3 regions of the Ferdinandcohnia salidurans genome follow, and region 3 is predicted to be linked to each of the others. Evidence: riboswitches for the same ligand, from Rfam matches in the RefSeq annotation. Region 3 holds a riboswitch; each other region holds the start of a gene.
What was found. Region 3 has a riboswitch for S-adenosylmethionine ahead of ACFSFW_RS11910 (YezD family protein). Riboswitches for the same ligand answer to the same signal wherever they lie in the genome.
Positions count from the first base shown of each region.

Region 1 (6,410 bases), on a different contig from region 3:
CTTTTATTATCGTACTTAAACAACACGAGAGTTATCTTATCATCTATATATAGGGGTGTCAACGAAAATATTGTGAACGATTTTTAGTTATGCAGTCGGTACCGATAAAGCTGAACTTGTTCCATTTGCTGCTTTAATCGCTTGCTCCAAATCTTCTAAAATATCTTCAACATTTTCAATACCAACAGATAAGCGAACTAAATCTTCTGTTACACCAGATGCCTTTAGATCTTCTGGACTTAATTGTTGGTGTGTAGTACTAGCAGGATGAATAATTAAACTTTTTGCATCACCAACGTTTGCAACATGTGACCAAAGCTCAACACTATTGATTAGCTTTTCGCCAGCTTCTCTTCCACCTTTAATACCGAACACAATTACGGATCCAGCACCTTTTGGTAAATATTTATCAGCTAGTTGTTTATTTGGATGGTCCTCTTCACCTGGATACAATACCCATTCAACGCCAGGATGATCTTTCAGATAAGAAACAACTTCTTTCGTATTTGCAATATGCTCCTTCATACGAACATGTAATGTTTCTAGACCTAAGTTAAATTGGAATGAATTATAAGGGCTAATAGCTGGACCTAAATCACGCAGTAATTGAACTCTCGCTTTTATAATAAAGGCTACTGGTCCTAATGCTTCAGCGTAGACTAAATCATGATAGCTTGGATCTGGAGTAGTAAATCCAGGGAATTTTGACGAGTTCCAATCAAATTTTCCACCGTCTACAATAATTCCACCCATGGATGTTCCATTTCCTAGTAACCACTTTGTAGCAGAATGGATGACAATGTCTGCTCCATGCTCAATTGGTCTACATAAATATGGTGTCGCAAATGTATTGTCAACAATTAGAGGAATTCCTGCTTCATGAGCAATATTAGCAACGGCCTCAATATCAAGGATATCCAAGCTTGGGTTTCCGATTGTCTCAGCAAAGATCGCCTTTGTATTTGGTGTAATGGCTTGACGGAAATTTTCTGGATTTTTTGGATCTACTAAATGTGTCTTAATTCCATATTTAGGTAGAGTGTTAGCAAATAGATTATACGTTCCACCATATAGTGTCGAAGCAGATACAATCTCATCCCCTGCTCCTGCAATGTTAAGGATTGAAGTCGTAATGGCTGCCATTCCACTTGCAACTGCTAATGCACCAACTCCACCTTCTAATTGGGCAACTCTTTCTTCAAAAACAGTAGTAGTAGGGTTGTGGATTCGAGTATATATATAACCATTTTCTTTTAAGCCAAAAAGATTTGCTGCATGTTCAGTTGTGTTAAATTTGAATGCATTTGACTGATAGATAGGAACTGCTCTAGCTCCGGTTACTGGATCTGCTTCAAGACCCCCATGTATCGCGATAGTTTCTGGTCTATAGTTTTTCTGTTTTTCACTCACTTGAATCTCTCCCTCTTATAATAAAATAAAATAAAAAACCTCTTCGATAAGAAGAGGTTGTATGTATGGTTCTCTTCTTATCTTTCAGACAAAAAAATGCCTGTTGGATTTAGCACCGTGTAAATTACCGGTTGCCGGGTTTCATAGGGCCATTCCCTCCACCACTCGTGATAAGATAAACTATTAAGTTTTGTATTTTTATGATTAATTTGATGTTAACCCTTTTTCATTTACAAGTCAATGAAAATATTTAGAAAAAACAAGATATTCCAAATTACTTGTCTTTTTTGTAAAAATCGACATCCTTAAATGACACATTCATGTAATTGCTACAAGATTCGTTCCTTTTTCCCGGGAAATACGACATATTAAGATATTTTCGCGATTTGTTTTTCTCCTTTTTGAAAGGATTTCCCTGTAAAAACAAATAGGAAATAGAGAGAACCGATTAAATATAAGACAGACGTAATTGTAAACACATAAGCATAGCCCCAATAAGCACCATGCAGCATCACAATTGAGGTTGATACTGGCCCCATTAAAGCCCAGCCTAATGAAAATACCATTTGATTAACTGAGTTGGCCAGTCCTTTCATAGAATCATCCACCCGTCCCATAACAAGAGATGCTTGAATCGGGTTGCCTGCATTCATTAATGCTTGTCTAAATAAAAAGGCAATCGCTGCTATGTAAAGATTTTCGGTATACCCAGTTAGCAAGAGGAAAGGTAATGATGATAATTGTAGATACACCACTGCGCGAACTTCTCCTACCTTACTAACAATGGCTGGTCCTATAATCATCGCGATCGCAGTTGCGGCTTGTCCCAACGATAAAATGAGACCAATTACAGTATTACTCGCTAAAAACCGGTCTGCAAAATATAAATTTAGGTATGGAATAACTAATCCTGAACCAAATCCTATGATCATTTGAGCAAATGCAAACATCGCAATTAGCTTTATTTGTGATTTATTTGTTCGTAGCTTTTGACTAAAGGACTCCACTTTTTTAATCTCTGGTTGTTTCCTTGGCTGTTCATTCATTTTAAGTATTGGTAAAATGCCAGCCATATAAATGATAGTTGCAATTAATAGTGTGATTCTTACACTCCAAAGCCCACTCATATGAAAGACAAATTGAAAAGCATCAGAAAATGCTCCACCCGCAATATTCCCTACCACTTGGGCGACCATCATGATTGCTGAATGAAAACTAAAAAGGTGAACCCTTTGTGAAGATGTTGAGTTTTCCGCTAACCATGGGATTCCTGATACTTGAATAAATGCAGTCGATAAGCCTGTTATAAAAGCGGTAGCAATAAGCAACTGCTCAACATCAAGAATACTTCTAGCAAAAAAAGCAAATGTAGAAATCGCAACTCCAAGTACCATCACTTTCTTTCTGCCAAATCTATCACTCATTAGCCCTGCGGGTACGAGGATTAAAGCAGATGCTAAAGCTGTCATTGCGATAATCGTTCCATTCGTTTGATCGGAGTAACCTAGCTCTCTTACATAAAAGTTATACATGATGGTGAACATACCCATGCCTAATTGTGTAAAAACAGTCGCTAGGATAAATCGTTTAATGTTTTGATTGTATGCTTTATATTGTGTTTTCCATCCTGTCACAATTCTCATATGTGCTCCTATAACTCCATGATAAGTACGATATTTCGATTCCCTAAATATCATACAACTTTTTAAAAAAATTGCAATATACCGAATACAAAAATGGTGTATTTATAAAAAAAAGAACTGCGATAACCCAATTGGATTATCGCAGTTTATAGACATGAAGGGAAACACTCCTTCGCTTCATCACAGGAAAGAGTATATTTTTAAGAAGCTTCACGGTTTTGTAAAGTTTTCTTATTACTCGGTGCAAACCAACCAAATAGTGCAATGCCAACTAATACTCCATAGAAGATAATTGTCCAAACAGTACTATGAGGGAAATCATGATCTAAGATACCAATATCCTCATGAGCAAGGGTAATTACAGCAAGTTTGACACCGACCCAGGCTACAATTGCATAGGCGGTTGTTTCCAATGCAGGTCGTTTCTCAAGAAGTTGCACAAACCAAGTTGCAGCAAATTTAATCAATACGAGGCCAGCAATACCTCCAAGAAGAATAACAAGGAATTGCCCTCCATCCATACCACCGAAATTGCCAAGAGGTGAGTCTGGAAGACCAAGGGCTAAAGCGACCGCAGCTAAGATTGAATCAATAGCAAAAGCAAGATCCGCTAATGCAATCTTTCCTACTGTTGGCCAAAATCCTTTACCAGCAGACTCTTTTTCATCATCCTTATGAATGTTCTTATTTTCTTTTCCAAACCTTGCTTGGATGATATGCTTTAATCCTAAATAAAGAAGATAAGCTGCTCCTATCGCTTGTATTTGCCAAACGTTTGCAATAAAGGAAATAGCAAAAAGTGCTCCAAAACGGAAAACAAAAGCCATGAGTATTCCGTAATTGATTGCTCTTTTTTTCTGTTCTTCGGGTAAATGTTTGGCTATGATTGCTAGCACTAGAGCATTGTCGGCTGATAATAAGCCTTCCAAGCCGATTAGGATTAACAATGCCCAGGCATATTCAAGCCATATTGACTCCATGAACGTCTCCCCCAACTTTAGGAAATATCGTACAGAAATTTCATGAGTTTTCCCTTTTTTATAGTACTCTCTTTAGTATGAGTACAATGAAAAACGATAAACGGAGTTGTTTTAGGTAATATGTTTAAAATTTTCCTTGGGTAGACAATTAACCCGTTGAAAAACAAAAACCCAAGAATGCTGATATCAACATTCCTGGGCTTATTTCTTTGATAAGATTTCAACCAAGTAAGGAACTGAGTGAAAGGCATAATACTTTTGCGCAACTTTTCCTTCTTTTACATGTATTAAACAAGGAACACTTTCAATTTGCCACTCAATTGCTTTTTTTGGTAAATAATTCAGATCACTCTTACCGATTATTACGTAGGGTAACAACTCAGCGACGACAGTCATCATTTTTGAAGCTACCTGACAGGTTCCGCACATCGGTGTAAACAAATAAAGCCAAAACTCCCCCGTGTTCGTAAGGTGAGTGTCAATTTCGTGTTCATTCCATTCCTTCATCTTTACGACAACCTTTTATCATCTTAATTGTTGTTTATTTTACCATATTTATTGAAAAAGTATAGGATAGACGCTTGGCACTACAGTAAGTATTCAGCGTGCACATCAATGTTTGCTGAAAGCAGTACCGTTGCAATATGTTGTTCAGGGGCAGTCGCAACCTCGCGATACATTTTATCGATAAACAAATGCCGCGCTTCTGGAAATTCACGTTTAAACTGTTTTCTAAGTTTATCTCCTGCTCTGTCGGCATCCACTAAAATATAAACATCTTTATTAAACAAATGCTCAATTAACTCATCGAGTTTGGAAATACTGATCGTTCCGTTGGTACAAATAATTTCAACAGGTTCATTCACAACGGTTTCGACTTTCTTTTTATCTGTTCTCCCCTCAACAATGATTACTTTTTCATATTCGTCAAAAGCCACCATTTCATCACCTTGTTTCAAGTGTACATTAATCTGTTATATACTTCTTCGATGTGTACAACTGCTTTTCCTTCATTTTATAGCGAAGATTATATTTTGGTGAATCATTAGGAAACAATAGGGAAAAAAAGACAGTGGGTATCCACTGTCTTAACACCAACCATTTTCATCATCACAATCTACATATTTCATATCTGGGTTAGTAGGTATGTCAGCATATGTGAAAATTTTGCTCTCCTCTTGCTCATACCCCTGCTTTAATTCATATTGAGCCCCTTCATTTGTAAATCGGATTTTTCCAATTGGTTCATTCTCAACATATAATTTCATTTCGTTATCTCCAAGCTTGCCAACCACTCGGTCAGTCACTTCAATTCGAGTATGTTTCAATACCATTACGAACACCCTTCCATCGGTATTTAATTTTAGAGTGTCCATTAAGAAAAACTTCATTCCATTTGTCATTGTCCTTATAAGTATGGAAAACAATAAAAGAGCCGATAGGAATTTTTTCCTGTTTTCGGCTCTTTTTATAAAAATGTTAGTCTTCTTTTATCATTTCTTCATATTGCTCAGCTGTCATTAGGTTTTCAATATCACCAGCATTTGCAGGCTCAATGACGATCATCCATGCTTTTTCATATGGAGATTCATTTACGAATTCTGGGCTGTCATCAAGGTCTTCATTTATTTCTACTACTTTACCACTGATAGGTGCATAAAGTTCAGAAACCGTTTTAACAGATTCAACACTACCGAATGGCTCATCTGCTTGTATTTCATCGCCTACCTCTGGTAGTTCAACGAATACGATATCACCTAACTCAGATTGTGCAAAATCTGTAATCCCAATACGTACTTTTTCCCCTTCGACTTTCACCCATTCATGTTCTTCAGAATAACGTAATTCTTTTGGCGTGCTCATCTTGTACCCTCCATTAATTCGATATTATGAAATAATTAGTGTCCATTTTGATGAATGATCTCAATAAAATGGATTATGTAAAAGTCCTTTTTAAGGTCTTTCATCCGATTTATTTTGCCCAAGTGCCTTCAAACTGCGCCTCATTAAAACCAACAGTTACCTTCTTACCATCGCTAGTGAGTGGGCGCTTAATAAGCATTCCATCAGAGGCTAAAAGTTCTAACAATTCATCCTCGGAGGCTGTACCAACTTTGTCCTTCAATCCAAGTTCGCGGTATTTTTGACCACTTGTATTGAAGAATTTCTTTAATTCCAATCCACTGTTTTGATACATTTCTTTTAATTGCTCTTTTGATGGGGGATTCTCCACAATATGTATTTCCTCAAAAGCAACCTGATGTTCCTCAAGCCATTTTTTCGCTTTTCGACAGGTTCCACATTTTGGATACCAGTAAAATGTTAAAGCCATATTCTCACCACCCCTACAACATACTACCCAAATATTTTAACATAT
Region 1 is NZ_JBHUEK010000010.1:289,751-296,160, reverse strand. It holds gene ACFSFW_RS08740 (O-acetylhomoserine aminocarboxypropyltransferase/cysteine synthase family protein) at 88-1,410, opposite strand; SAM riboswitch class I at 1,485-1,587, opposite strand; gene ACFSFW_RS08735 (MFS transporter) at 1,779-3,125, opposite strand; gene ACFSFW_RS08730 (TerC family protein) at 3,254-4,033, opposite strand; gene ACFSFW_RS08725 (thioredoxin family protein) at 4,235-4,540, opposite strand; gene ACFSFW_RS08720 (toprim domain-containing protein) at 4,621-4,974, opposite strand; gene ACFSFW_RS08715 (YusG family protein) at 5,122-5,367, opposite strand; gene gcvH (glycine cleavage system protein GcvH) at 5,513-5,896, opposite strand; gene ACFSFW_RS08705 (arsenate reductase family protein) at 6,006-6,365, opposite strand.
Region 1: linked by a shared signal. The riboswitch ahead of ACFSFW_RS08740 (O-acetylhomoserine aminocarboxypropyltransferase/cysteine synthase family protein) and the one ahead of ACFSFW_RS11910 (YezD family protein) in region 3 are both predicted to bind S-adenosylmethionine.

Region 2 (6,410 bases), on a different contig from region 3:
CCCTTCACGATCACATCACCCTGTTCGTAAGGACGAAGGCCAAACAATGTTTTCGCAAGCTCTGTTTTTCCAGCGCCAACTAACCCAACAACCCCAACGATTTCCCCTTCAGAAACCGTAAACGAAACATCGGTAAGCTTTTCCCCATCATCAAGCCCGTTTACCTCTAAAAGAAGATCTCCCTTCACAGGTTTTCGTTTCGAAGACTGTTCTGTAAAAGTACTACCAAGCATCGTCTCAACAACCGTTTTCGGAGTCACCTCTTTTGTTGAAAAAGTGGTAATCGTCCTGCCATCACGCATAATCGTTAACCTGTCGCAGATTTCAAACACCTCTGGTAATCGGTGCGAGATAAAAACGCAACCGACTCCTTTTTCCTTCAGTGTTTTTACAATATTGAAAAGGTACTTTGTTTCCTCAATCGATAATGGTGCTGTTGGCTCGTCAAAAATGATAACCTTCGCTTCATGTGCGAGAGCTCTTGCAATCAACACCAACTGTTTTTCGGCAAGCGATAACTCTAATGCCTGTTTTGTCATGGGTATATCCGTGACATTCAAGAGCTTTAGAATCGAGGCTGCTTGTTCACGAAGCTTTCTTTTATTGATGAACAAGCTTTTTTCAGTTGAAAAGGTATCGAGTAAAATATTTTCAGCAACCGTTAGCTGAGGTACAATCGCCGTGTCGACCTCTTGATAGACAATGTGAATGCCTGATGCTTTTGCATCCTTCGGAGAACGAATCTCAATTGTTTTGTCTTCAAGGGTAATCACCCCTGTATCTAGCTCATACGCTCCTGATAGAATTTTCATCAGCGTGCTTTTTCCAGCGCCATTTGCCCCTAGCAACGCGTGAACCTCGCCCCTTTGTAACTCAAAAGAAGCATTCTCAAGTGCAATCACATTACCAAAACTTTTTGTAATTTCCTTCATTTCGAGTAAAGGCATCTACATATCCTCCTTTACAGAGGACCTCGGGAGGCCCTCTTTTTTACTCTCCAGCTTCAAGCTTTTTCAGCTCATCTGTGTAACCTTGTTCGCTTTTACCCCAGCCCTCAATATATTGGTCAAGCTCTGCAGTTGTAATTTTTTCTTCAGGAAGTGCATCCTTTGTTACGAAAACTGGCTCTAGTTTTACTCGTTCTGGTGTTTCATCACCATTTAGTTTTTGGTAGGCAAAACGAACTTGAATACGTCCGATATCTTTTGGATCAACCGCTGCAGATGCAACCCATGGGCTGTTTTCTGCCTGAATCATTTGTAAATCTTCATCACTCATGTCAATTCCATACACTTTAATATCTGTACGGCCTGCTTGTTCAATTGCACGAACAGCACCTTTTGCAAATTCATCCCACGCTGCCCACACTGCTGTAATTTGGCCTTCTTCAGGATATTGCTTTAATAGAGCTTCCATCTGTGCTTGTGTATCAAGTGCAGTGTTAGCAGTTGCTGCACCAAATGTTGCGATTTCTTTTATGCCAGAATTGTTGTCAAGAAACTCTTGATAGGCGATTTGGCGTCTTTCCATTGGAGCAAAGCCAGCCACCCAAATTTTTACGATATTTGCTTCACCGCCAGCATCTTCCGCTAATTTCTCTAGTGTCATTTGAGCCATTTGCTGGTCGCCTTGTTCAAGAACAGTAACTCCATCAACTTCTACTTCCGCATCAAACACTACAACTGGAATACCTTTTTCAACTGCTTTTTGTATAGAGCTTTGTAGGGCTTCCTTTGTTCCATGGTCAACTAAAATCGCATCAAAGCCTTGGTTTACCGCTGCATCAACGTTTGACGCCATTTTTGCTAGGTCTCCCTCAGATGTAAAAACAGTTGTTTCACCCGCGAATTTTTTCACTTGCTCTTCAACGCCTTCAATGTATTGAGCAGAAAAAGTTCCTAAGTTTTGTTGCATAATTAAAGCGATTTTTTTGTTTGCTAATGGATGATCAGAGTTTTTTACTTCTGTACTATCTGTTTTCGTCGTTTCCTCTGCTACTTTTGGTTGGCAACCAACCAATACTGCGATAATTAGTAACGCTGTGAATAATAATTTTGTTAATTTCATTGTTTTTCTCCCCTTTTTTTGTGTTTGTCATTCTATTTTTTAAATCTACTTTTACAGATTAAAAGCCATCACTCTCCTGTTTTTATGAGGCCATTTTTAACAAAAATAAAAGCCCCTTTCTCATCAGAAAGAGGCTTGAAGCATACAAAAGTCTTCGCACCTCTTATCTACCAGAAAGAAAAATCCTTCTGTTGGAATTAGCACCGTGCCTTACGGGTTATACCCGGCGATAAAAAACTCGCCCCATCTCACAATGGTATTACGGTCGGTTGCTGGGCGTCATAGGGCCAAATCCCTCAGCCTACTCTTGATAAGAGAAAATACAGCATATATTCAATTTACGCCTTGGCGTAATTGCGCCCGATTTTTCGAGCTTGCTCGAAATTTCCTTTGAAAAATCGAGGCATCCGCCGGAGGCTAACTTCATTCAACCGGGATATTAATCCCGGCTGAATGAAGTTCGATTAACTTACTTGACGAGAATCATATCACGCCCAAAAACAAAATTCAATATTTTTATTATAAAAAATATTTTAATAGTGGAAATATTTTTCGGCTAAAAAATTATGGGTAAAACGCAATTGCATCCGCACAACTCCATTTTTCCACACAAAAAAACCAGGAGAACCGTCCCCCTGGTCTTATAATGCTTTTTCGTTCCGATCAAGGACACGCACATAATTTTGCTCAAATAACGGCATTTCTTCCCCCGTTAGTTGGGAAGCGAAAATGTGCTCACTTTCTTTTTTTAGTGTTTGAAGCAGCAACAGCATGACAGTTTGTACTGTAAGGTTTGGGTCAACTAACTCCGCCAAGGAAGCCATTGTTTCTGGCTTTACATCTGGGTAAACAAATTTCGTCTCCGCACCTTGCAGGCCTATATCATAAAATTGACGAATAATGTCTGCTCGTTCTGCCCCACTTCCAGTCACACCTAAATAAATTTGTACTGCTACTCCATTACGTAAGCGGCGCTGAGAAATCCCCGCAAATTTTTTCCCATCTATACTTAAATCATAGCTTCCTGGGCAATATGATCCAATGATTTCTCGTGCAACGATATCGACTTCATAGCCCTCAAACATTTTTCGAATGAGTTCAAGCATTGTATCATAGCCGCGGTTGATATCAATCCCTTTTTCAGTCTCAGGAAAAATGAGTGAAATGTTCAACACTCCCTCATCTAATACCACTGCTAGTCCACCTGAATTCCTGACAATCGCGCGGTAGCCCAATGATTCAAGAAACTTAACCCCTTCATCCAAGAAAGGCAATTTTGTATCCTGAATACCCAGAACGATGGTTTGATGATGAACCCAGGTCCGTGCTGTAGCTGGTGATTCCCCTTTACCCACAAACGCACAAAGAGTGTCATCTATCGCAAATGATTGTAGTGCATCAAATTGATAGCCTAGACTAGATTGATCAATAATCCGCCAACTAGGCTGATATAAAAGACTTTCGGTCATAAGGCATACTCCTATAATATCAAATGCGCCATGGCGTATTTGCGCCCAGATTTTTTCGAGCTTGCTCGAAAAGTTTCCATTGAAAATCTGTGGCATCCGCCGGAGGCTTTAACTTTATTCAGTCAGAGTTTGAACGCCGACTGAATTGTATACTCTGTTTGCATTCATCCCCCACTTATAGAAGTAGGAGACTTCTGAATGAATAAAGTTAAAATACTAGATTAACGATGAGGGTCTTAAAAGAAATAAACCCCAAAAAACCAGGCTATGCCTGGTTCCTATACCGTCCTATTTTACCCTTAATTTACGTATTTAGCTACCTCATGACGTGAGGTTTTGTTCATTTTAAAGGCAATCATTTGATTGATTTTTTTCGTTACGGCCTCAACTGTTGTATCTAACGTAATGGCGAATTCTTTAAATAATATTTTTTGAATATAAAGAAGTAGTCGGCGGTCATGTTCCGACAATTTTTTATCGTTCATTTCGAGTTCATGCTTTTTACATAGCAATGTATTAAGTACTCTTGAAATTTCTTGTCTATCTCCAGACGAAGCGATCCCAGAATAAGCTTTTTGACGTTCCGAACTATTATCAATCCACTGAATTCCTGGTAGCTTAAAGGATTCTAAGAGTTCCTCTGATTCACTTTTATCAATGATTCCTTGCATTAAAATCCGGTCATTATCCACTGGGTTTTGGATTATCAACGAGTTATCGTCAATTGGGTGCATTATATAATAAGTCCGAGTCATACCACCATATGTTTTTTCACATATATCATCTATTTGGCAAATACCCACGTTCGAATAAATCACTAGATCACCTATGTTAAACATGTATCATGCTCCTATCCAATGGATTGTCAACTTAGTTGACTTTATTTAATCATACACCATAATCCAAAAAATATCAACTTGGTTGACAAAATAAACCCTCGGTCTAATTTCGTCAACTTAGTTGACAGTACCTATTAATTTTTGTATAGTAATGGCGATTATAAAATCGGGAGTGGAATTTATGGACCCTGTACTTCAACATTTAGATTTAATCGACCTCTTAAGTGAGAGACATGGTCAACTTCGAGGGATTGCTGAAAAACTATGGAACGAGTCTAGCGACATTGCGATTTCAAATTCAGAATGGTATATCATGTCGCGTATCTATAAAAGACAAACAACGATTGCGATTGTTTCTAAAAATGTCGATATAACGAGGCAAGCTACTCATAAATTTATTAAAAACTTAAAAGCAAAAGGGCTAGTCAACGTAATGGATGGTGAAAACAATAAAAAGGAAAAACGAATCGAATTAACACCCCTTGGCGAAGAGTGCTATGAGAAAAATGAGGAACTAAAAGCAACGATTGAAAAGCAAATCATAGAAAAAGTCGGGGAAGAACAAATAGTGTTACTAAAAAATGTATTAAAAAAGGATTGGGAAATTGAACATTAATTTACTGTCACTGTTTCAGAAATACTGTCACTAATGGTTATTTACTGTCACTAGCAAAAAGACACCCACCCATAAAAAATGGCCATGTCCTAAAGACATGGCCATTTCTCATTCTTACAACGCTTGCGCTGCTGTGATTAAAGCTAGCTTATAAACATCCTCTGAGTTACATCCGCGTGAAAGGTCGTTTACTGGCTGATTTAAGCCTTGTAAAATTGGACCAACCGCTTCAAAGTTTCCGAGTCGCTGTGCGATTTTATACCCAATATTACCCGCTTCAAGACTTGGGAAAACAAATACATTCGCGTCTCCCTTGATGATGGAATCCGGTGCTTTTTTCTTTGCAACAGATGGAACAAATGCCGCATCAAATTGGAATTCTCCGTCCAATACTAAGGCAGGATTCATTTCTTTTGCAATTTTGACAGCTTCCACTACCTTTTCTGTTTCAGGTGATTTTGCAGAACCTTTTGTTGAGAAGCTTAACATCGCTACTCTTGGTTCAATATCAAACATATCAGCTGTATTGGCACTCTCGATGGCAATCTCTGCTAAGTCCTGGCTATCTGGTGCAATATTAATCGCACAATCGGCAAATACATACTTCTCATCGTCACGAACCATGATAAACACACCAGACGTCTTTTTCACACCTTGCTTGGTTTTAATGATTTGAAGGGCAGGGCGAACCGTGTCTGCAGTCGAGTGTGCTGCACCACTAACTAGCCCGTGTGCTTTACCGGTATACACGAGCATGGTTCCGAAGTAGTTTTCATCCTTAAGGATCTTACGTGCATCCCCCTCAGTTGCTTTGCCCTTACGTCGTTCAACAAATGAAGCCACAAGCTGATCGAACTCGGGGTATGAATTCGCATCATAGATTTCTACGCCATCTAGTGAAACACCTAGCTCGCTAGCTTTATTTTCAACCGCTGCTTTTTCACCAACTACGATTGGTACAAGCACCTTTTCACTTGCCAAACGGCTTACTGCTGTTAAAATACGCTCATCTAATCCTTCTGGAAAAACAATTTTCATGTCCTTCTCAGATACTTTTTGTTTTAATTGAGTAAATAAATCGCTCACTCTTATTCCTCCTAGCACGTTATTAATGCATTTTATGTAAGACGGGCTCATCGGTCGCCCTGAAAAACTGCCAACCATTAGAATACGGCTTTTTTCACAAATTGAAAACCAAAAAGCCTTAAAAATCATGTGACAGTATTATGTCACTATCTTCAATTTTCCCAACAACCTGACAAATTACTCACACTCACCTTTGTTCACAAAATCTCCTAAGGTTTAATCACTTTGCTATAGGGGAAACTGTGATATAGTAGTGTTGAATACATAACCATGTGAAAAAATAAGGAGTGATTGTAATGGCTGAAGCAGCACAAACGCTTGATGGCTGGTATT
Region 2 is NZ_JBHUEK010000025.1:572,081-578,490, forward strand. It holds gene ACFSFW_RS17135 (sugar ABC transporter ATP-binding protein) at 1-947, opposite strand, end outside; gene ACFSFW_RS17140 (sugar ABC transporter substrate-binding protein) at 991-2,067, opposite strand; SAM riboswitch class I at 2,228-2,384, opposite strand; gene lipL (octanoyl-[GcvH]:protein N-octanoyltransferase) at 2,709-3,536, opposite strand; gene ACFSFW_RS17150 (CarD family transcriptional regulator) at 3,836-4,375, opposite strand; gene ACFSFW_RS17155 (MarR family winged helix-turn-helix transcriptional regulator) at 4,557-4,991, shown strand; gene pta (phosphate acetyltransferase) at 5,106-6,077, opposite strand; gene hemQ (hydrogen peroxide-dependent heme synthase) at 6,374-6,410, shown strand, end outside.
Region 2: linked by a shared signal. The riboswitch ahead of ACFSFW_RS17140 (sugar ABC transporter substrate-binding protein) and the one ahead of ACFSFW_RS11910 (YezD family protein) in region 3 are both predicted to bind S-adenosylmethionine.

Region 3 (6,410 bases):
GTATGCTTTAGGAAGATAACAAATGGCCGGGGAAAGGGTGAAGTAGAATGCTGATAGAGGATCCAAACGTGAAGCTAAGTCCTCCGCTGCAACAATTAAAGGACGAGCACACGTCATTGAGAGCAAACATGGACCGTTTCTATGAGATAGCGGAAGAAATAGAATACGAATCTGGCCCCGAAGTACTTGAATTGTTTTCTGAATTATACAAGCAGATTTTAGCTTTTAATAATGAGCTTGCGGGACATTCGAAACGCGAGGATGAAGGACTGTTCCCAATGATGGACCGTCGCCTTGGAGATAAGGACCGAACCATCGAAACAATGGAATATGAGCATCGTAAGGCAGAGCAGCATCTACTGGATTTCCTTGATGAGGCTCTTCAAGCTGGAGAGAGTATCGATGAGTTTGATGCGCAAACTATTACAGTTTACGCAGTCCAGGCTTATGCAACCTTAACACAACACTTCGCGAAGGAAGAAAATATGCTTTTTCCATTGGCTCAAAGAATATTGTCCGCTGAAGAAAAAGTTAAGCTCGGACGATTGCTTCGAGATTTATAAAATAGCATAAACGGAGGCCCCGAATTATTTAATGATTCGAGGTCTTTTTATTGGGTTTTACCAATTATAACGTATTTTTTTCTATAATTTCCAAAAGTTAAGGTAAAAGCAGCATTTATTCTGTAGGAATTACCGGTTTCATCCAAAAGTCATAAGAAAAAGAGCGTTTATGCTACGGGTTTTTCCAAAATAATCCAAACGCCATAGTATAAGCAGCATTTATACTATGGCTATTACCAGTTTCATCCAAAACCCATATCAAAAAGAGCTATTAAGAATTTACTTTTTCCAAGTATATACAAAAGTCCTAGCATTAACCTTATTTTGAAGGTATGTTAACCTCCTAATCATTAAACGAATGATATTCCCTATGACGAAATAACTAAAATTTCTACCTTTTAAAAATTTTCGCGGAAATCGATTGACAGAAACAAAAATTCCGTGTAATTTATATAACAACAACTAAATTACCATTTTATTCTTATCCAGAGAGGTGGAGGGACTGGCCCATCGAAGCCTCGGCAACAGACAATTGTACTGTGCCAATTCCAGCAAGCGTAAAGCTTGAAAAGATAGGAAGAGTGTATGAAACTATTCACGTATGCCCTCTTCTTAAATGAAGAGGGCTTTTTGTTTTTTGGGCCAAAGAACGGATTGCCATACTGGTCAACCAATGGCAATGAATCATATACATCTTGAACAAGGGGGAGTTGTATGGCGCAGCTTGATGAATCAAAGGTGAAGCATATTTTATCGACCTTGGAGAAATTAGATTTTGGATCTATTGTAATCACGGTTCACAATGGGGAAATTACCCAAATCGATGCAACAGAGAAGAAGCGTTTTTCCTTGCAAAAATCTACATCAACCCATACCACAACTAAGTAAATAACTTGCCGATTAGACAACTAAAGGCATCTTTATTTTCAAAGCGTCCATAAAAGACGTTTTAGATAAAGATGCCTTTTTTAATTCAATTTTTGTCTTGCGGGAGAGGGGATTTAACTACAATAATCCCAAATTAAACTCATTTAGATGAACAAAGACACAAGGAAAGGATGATTAAAATGAGTGAAATCGTAATTTTATCAGGAAGTCCGTCTGAGAGTTCTAGAACGGACTTAGTCCTACAGTATGTTGGAAAAAGGCTGAAACAAGAGGGTTTCTCGGTCACACATGTATCTGTTAGAGATATTCCATTTCAGGACGTTTTTAATCTAAGGTTTGATAGTCCTGCACTTAAGGAACTGACTTTACTCCTTCAAGGGGCTGATGGAGTGATTGTCGGATCGCCTGTATACAAGGCAGCCTACACTGGGGTGTTGAAGGCAGTCCTAGATTTGCTTCCCCAAGATGTGTTGGCGCAGAAAACAGTCTTACCAATCATGACAGGTGGAAGCCCAGCCCACTTACTTGCGATTGAGTTCAGCCTCAAACCATTATTGGCTGCATTAAAGGGACAAAGCCAACAAGGAGTGTACTTCCAAGATTGCCAAATCGATAAAACACAAGAAATCAACCCAATAATAGATGAAGATGTGTTAGTAAGATTGAAAAAAGAGCTTTATTACTTTATCGAGACAGTAAATAAGAAAAAAGATTTTGCCATAAAAAACTAACGGAAGAGGAGCTAATAAAAATGACTAAGAAAAGAATGTATTTAAATGCGTTTGATATGAATTGTGTGGGACATCAATCCCCAGGCCTATGGACACATCCGGAGGATCAATCTCATCGTTATAAAGACAGCGAGTATTGGATTGAACTCGCGAAGCTTTTAGAAAAGGGTAGATTCGATGCTATATTTCTAGCAGACGTACTAGGGCCATACGATGTGTATCAAGGTTCAAGAGATGCTGCAATCCGACAAGGTACACAAACGCCTGTTAACGACCCATCCCTTGTTGTACCGTTAATGTCAGCGGTGACGAAGCATTTAGGATTTGGAGTTACTGCATCTGTTACCCATGAGCATCCATATACATTTGCCCGCAGGATGTCGACGCTCGATCATATAACAAAAGGGCGTGTAGGCTGGAATATTGTAACTTCATATTTAAAAAGTGCCGCTGTGAATATGGGATTGGAAGATCAAATTAAACACGATGAGCGCTATGACATTGCCAATGAATACTTAGAAGTTTGCTATAAATTATGGGAAGGAAGTTGGGAGGATGATGCCGTTTTACTAGACAAACAGAATCGGATTTTCGCAGATCCAAGTAAAGTTCACGACATCAACCATGAAGGTAGGTATTATAAGGTTCCAGGTGCTCACCTTTGTGAGCCGTCTCCACAAAGAACGCCAGTACTTTACCAAGCCGGAACTTCTAGTAAGGGGCGCGCTTTTGCTGGTAAACATGCAGAACTAATCTTCATCGGTGCACCTACTAAAAATGCAGCTAAGCATTCTGTCAAGAAGCTGCGTGAAGAGGCAATAAAGGCTGGCAGAGCACCTGAGGAAATTAAAATACTTGCTTGTATTACTCCAATCGTTGGTCGAACAGAAGAAGAAGCGCAAGAAAAATACAATGAATATCAAAAACACGTAAGCTATGAAGGAGCATTAGCACTTTTGGGTGGTTGGACTGGAATAGATTTTTCAGAGTATGGTCCAGATGAAAATCTTAAGTATGTTAAAAACGACGCGATTCAATCGACCGTTGAGAACTTTACAAAAATTGATTCAGATAAAACTTGGACGATTGATGAGATCAAAAAATATACTGGAATTGGCGGCCTAGGTCCTGTTACTGTTGGCAGCCCAGAACAGGTAGCAAATGATTTAGAAAGCTGGGTGGAAGAAACCGGAGTAGATGGGTTTAACATTGCTTACGCGATTACACCTGGAACATTTAAAGATTTTATAGAGCTTGTTGTACCGGTATTACAAGAAAGAGGTCTAGTACGAAAAGAATACGAAGGTGACACACTTAGAGATAGCCTATTTGGTCAAGGGAGACAGTTGCCTGCCCATCATCCTGGAAAGCAATACTCCAAAACTGCGGCACTAGCAGTAAAATAAGGTGTGAAAAATAGTATCAGTTAAGTCTTCGAAACGATTCGGAGGCTTTTCTATTTGGCATTTTTTGATTCACGATATAAAAGGAATTTAGATCTGAATAGATGAATATAGTGTTTAAAAGCTTAATATAGGAGGAGTTATGATGAGTACTAATGAGGGGAAATATATTGAAGTCGATCTGGGGGTCGAATTGTTTGTACAAGATGTTGGCGAAGGGGAACCTATTGTTTTCGTTCCAGGTTTTACTTTCACGACAGAGGTTTTTATTAAGCAAGTTGAGTATTTTTCAAAAACCAATCGGGTAATCGTAATAGATCCAAGGAGCCACGGAAGATCAACGATAACTCCTCACGGAAATGATTATGTGACACACGGATCAGATTTGGCTTCCGTTCTGCAAGCATTAAATGTGAAAACTGCAACTCTAGTAGGCTGGTCGTTTGGTTGTTTTACAGTTTGGGAATATTTGAAGCAAAATGGCTCAGAAAACATTAAATCTTTAATACTTGTAGATATGCCGCCTAAATCTTTATCGGTAAATGATGAAGAATGGGTTGAAGGCAAGCTAGATGATATTGCAGCAATCTATAACGGTTATTTACGAAATCCAACAGGACATAGAGAGTTCATAACCAGTTATATCACCCAAGTGATGGTACAAAGAGATCTTGAGAAAGAAGAGCTAACCTGGTTAGTGGAGCAATCTTTGAAAACACCCTATTACATCGCTGGTAATTTATTTGCTTCAGGTATGTTTTCAGATTATCGAGAGGAAGCCAAACAAGCTAGTAAAGCCGTTCCTACCTTAACGATTGTCGCAGAGCACTGGGCGGATATTGCCGTAGAATATACAGAACAATTAACACCAGAATCTCAAGTGAGGATTCTAGGTGGCCACATGATGTTTTGGGAGCATGGTGAAAAGTTTAATGCGATTGTGAAAGATTTTCTACATGATAAATAAGATTCTAATAATGAGTGATTCATATCATAACAAAACATTTCAAAAAATGGTCTAATGGGGGTAGATAATGATCATGGAGGTATAAAAATGGCTACAATAAAAATCGAAAAGAATGATCTAATTCTTGAAGCGGGACTTGAAGATTTAAAAACAATCATTGATGAAGCAACAGCTAATATTGATGTATATAAAGAAGAAATTGCCGTTATTTATGAGAAAATGCCAAAGTTTGATTATGTCTATTTTTGCTTTTATGCGTACTCCACCTATCGTCTGTTAGAAAACGCCCTGAAATTCAACACAGATGAAGTTGGTCATTTTCGCTTAATTGCACCAGAATCCTTTTACTACGCATTCTACGGCATAATCGCAACACTGCATACAGAACACAATCTAAAAATTAAAGCATAATTCGAAAGAGAGCCCTTGAGCTCTTTTTTTTTTGGGACGGAGGGACAGGTCCATTGTCCCAAAAACCAGTTTGTATAGATCTCCATTTTATTTTACATAATACATCAACTTTATTACTTTCCACCAGTCTTTAGACTAGGTGTTTTTTTAATTTTTTTTAAAGGTGTTAATGGGGAATAGCCCATTTTTCAAAAGCTTTATTGACATATACAGTTAAACTGTATAAAATCAAACTATACAGTCGAACTATATAGTTATCCTGAATTGAGGCGAAACTTATGAAACGAGATAAAAATATTCCACTAACAGAGACAGTTTATTACATTCTTTTGGCGTTAATGGAGCCGGCACATGGGTACTTAATCCTTCAAAAAGTTGAAGAACTTAGTAATGGACAGGTGAGGATGGCTGCGGGGACTCTATATGGGGCTATCGATAATTTGCTAAAATTGAAGTTTATCGAGCCTGTAGCAAGTGAAGACAGCAGAAGGAAGGTTTATGTCATTACAGAAACAGGAAAAGAAATGTTGCACCTTGATTTAGAAAGAATGAAGCATATGATTCGAATAACCGAAAAGGCTTTTAAAATTGAAAAAAAGAGGTGAAGAGATGAGAAAATTAAAGTTTTTCCTGAACTTTGAAAAAGAAGAAACATGGTTAATTGAAATGGCGAAAAGAGGATTTGAATTTGTTGGAAAGTCATTTACTTATCAATTTCGCACTGCAGAACCCGAAAATGTAAATATAAAAATTGATTACCGAAAATTTAGATCCAAAGAGGATTTTATCGACTATATAACTCTTTTCGAGGATTGCGGATGGAAGCATATTGCGGGAACAAAGAGTTCCGGCACACAATATTTTAAAAAGGTGAGTGAAAGTGCGGACGAGGATATTTTCTCCGACCCTGACTCCAGGGCTTTCCGATATAAAAGACTGTCAAAAATGTACATGACTCTTGCTATCTGTTATTTACCTATTCTTATAGGACTAATTTCTCAAGATTATTTTTACGCTTCCGCTCTTTTAAATCCAAAGGAACTTTATTATACTCCAGGTTTATGGGAAAAGGCAGGAATGGACTTTTGGGGAGCTTTTCTATTTGAAACACCATTTGCACTCTTCAGAGCAATAATAGTCTTCTTTTTCCCAATCATGGTAATACTCTACCTTATTTTCAGCATCAAAGCCGACCAAAACTTTAAAAACACGCTAAAATAGGTGGGGCAAGTACGTTGTCCCACCATGGACCTCGGCGTTGAAACAAGAGGATTTGTCTAAGAATCTTACCGACTACAAATAAATTCCTACATCCTATTTTTCAAGCTCCTCATGCACGCATTTGATTAATTGTACAATATAATATCAAAGAACCACTTTGCTTCACCTCGAACAAATACGAATGCTTAGGGTGCTACCCTGTTATGCAAAAAATATAGCATTAAAG
Region 3 is NZ_JBHUEK010000018.1:160,441-166,850, forward strand. It holds gene ACFSFW_RS11905 (hemerythrin domain-containing protein) at 48-563, shown strand; SAM riboswitch class I at 1,042-1,142, shown strand; gene ACFSFW_RS11910 (YezD family protein) at 1,278-1,451, shown strand; gene ssuE (NADPH-dependent FMN reductase) at 1,631-2,182, shown strand; gene ACFSFW_RS11920 (LLM class flavin-dependent oxidoreductase) at 2,203-3,588, shown strand; gene ACFSFW_RS11925 (alpha/beta fold hydrolase) at 3,731-4,552, shown strand; gene ACFSFW_RS11930 (hypothetical protein) at 4,640-4,963, shown strand; gene ACFSFW_RS11935 (PadR family transcriptional regulator) at 5,242-5,568, shown strand; gene ACFSFW_RS11940 (DUF2812 domain-containing protein) at 5,573-6,184, shown strand.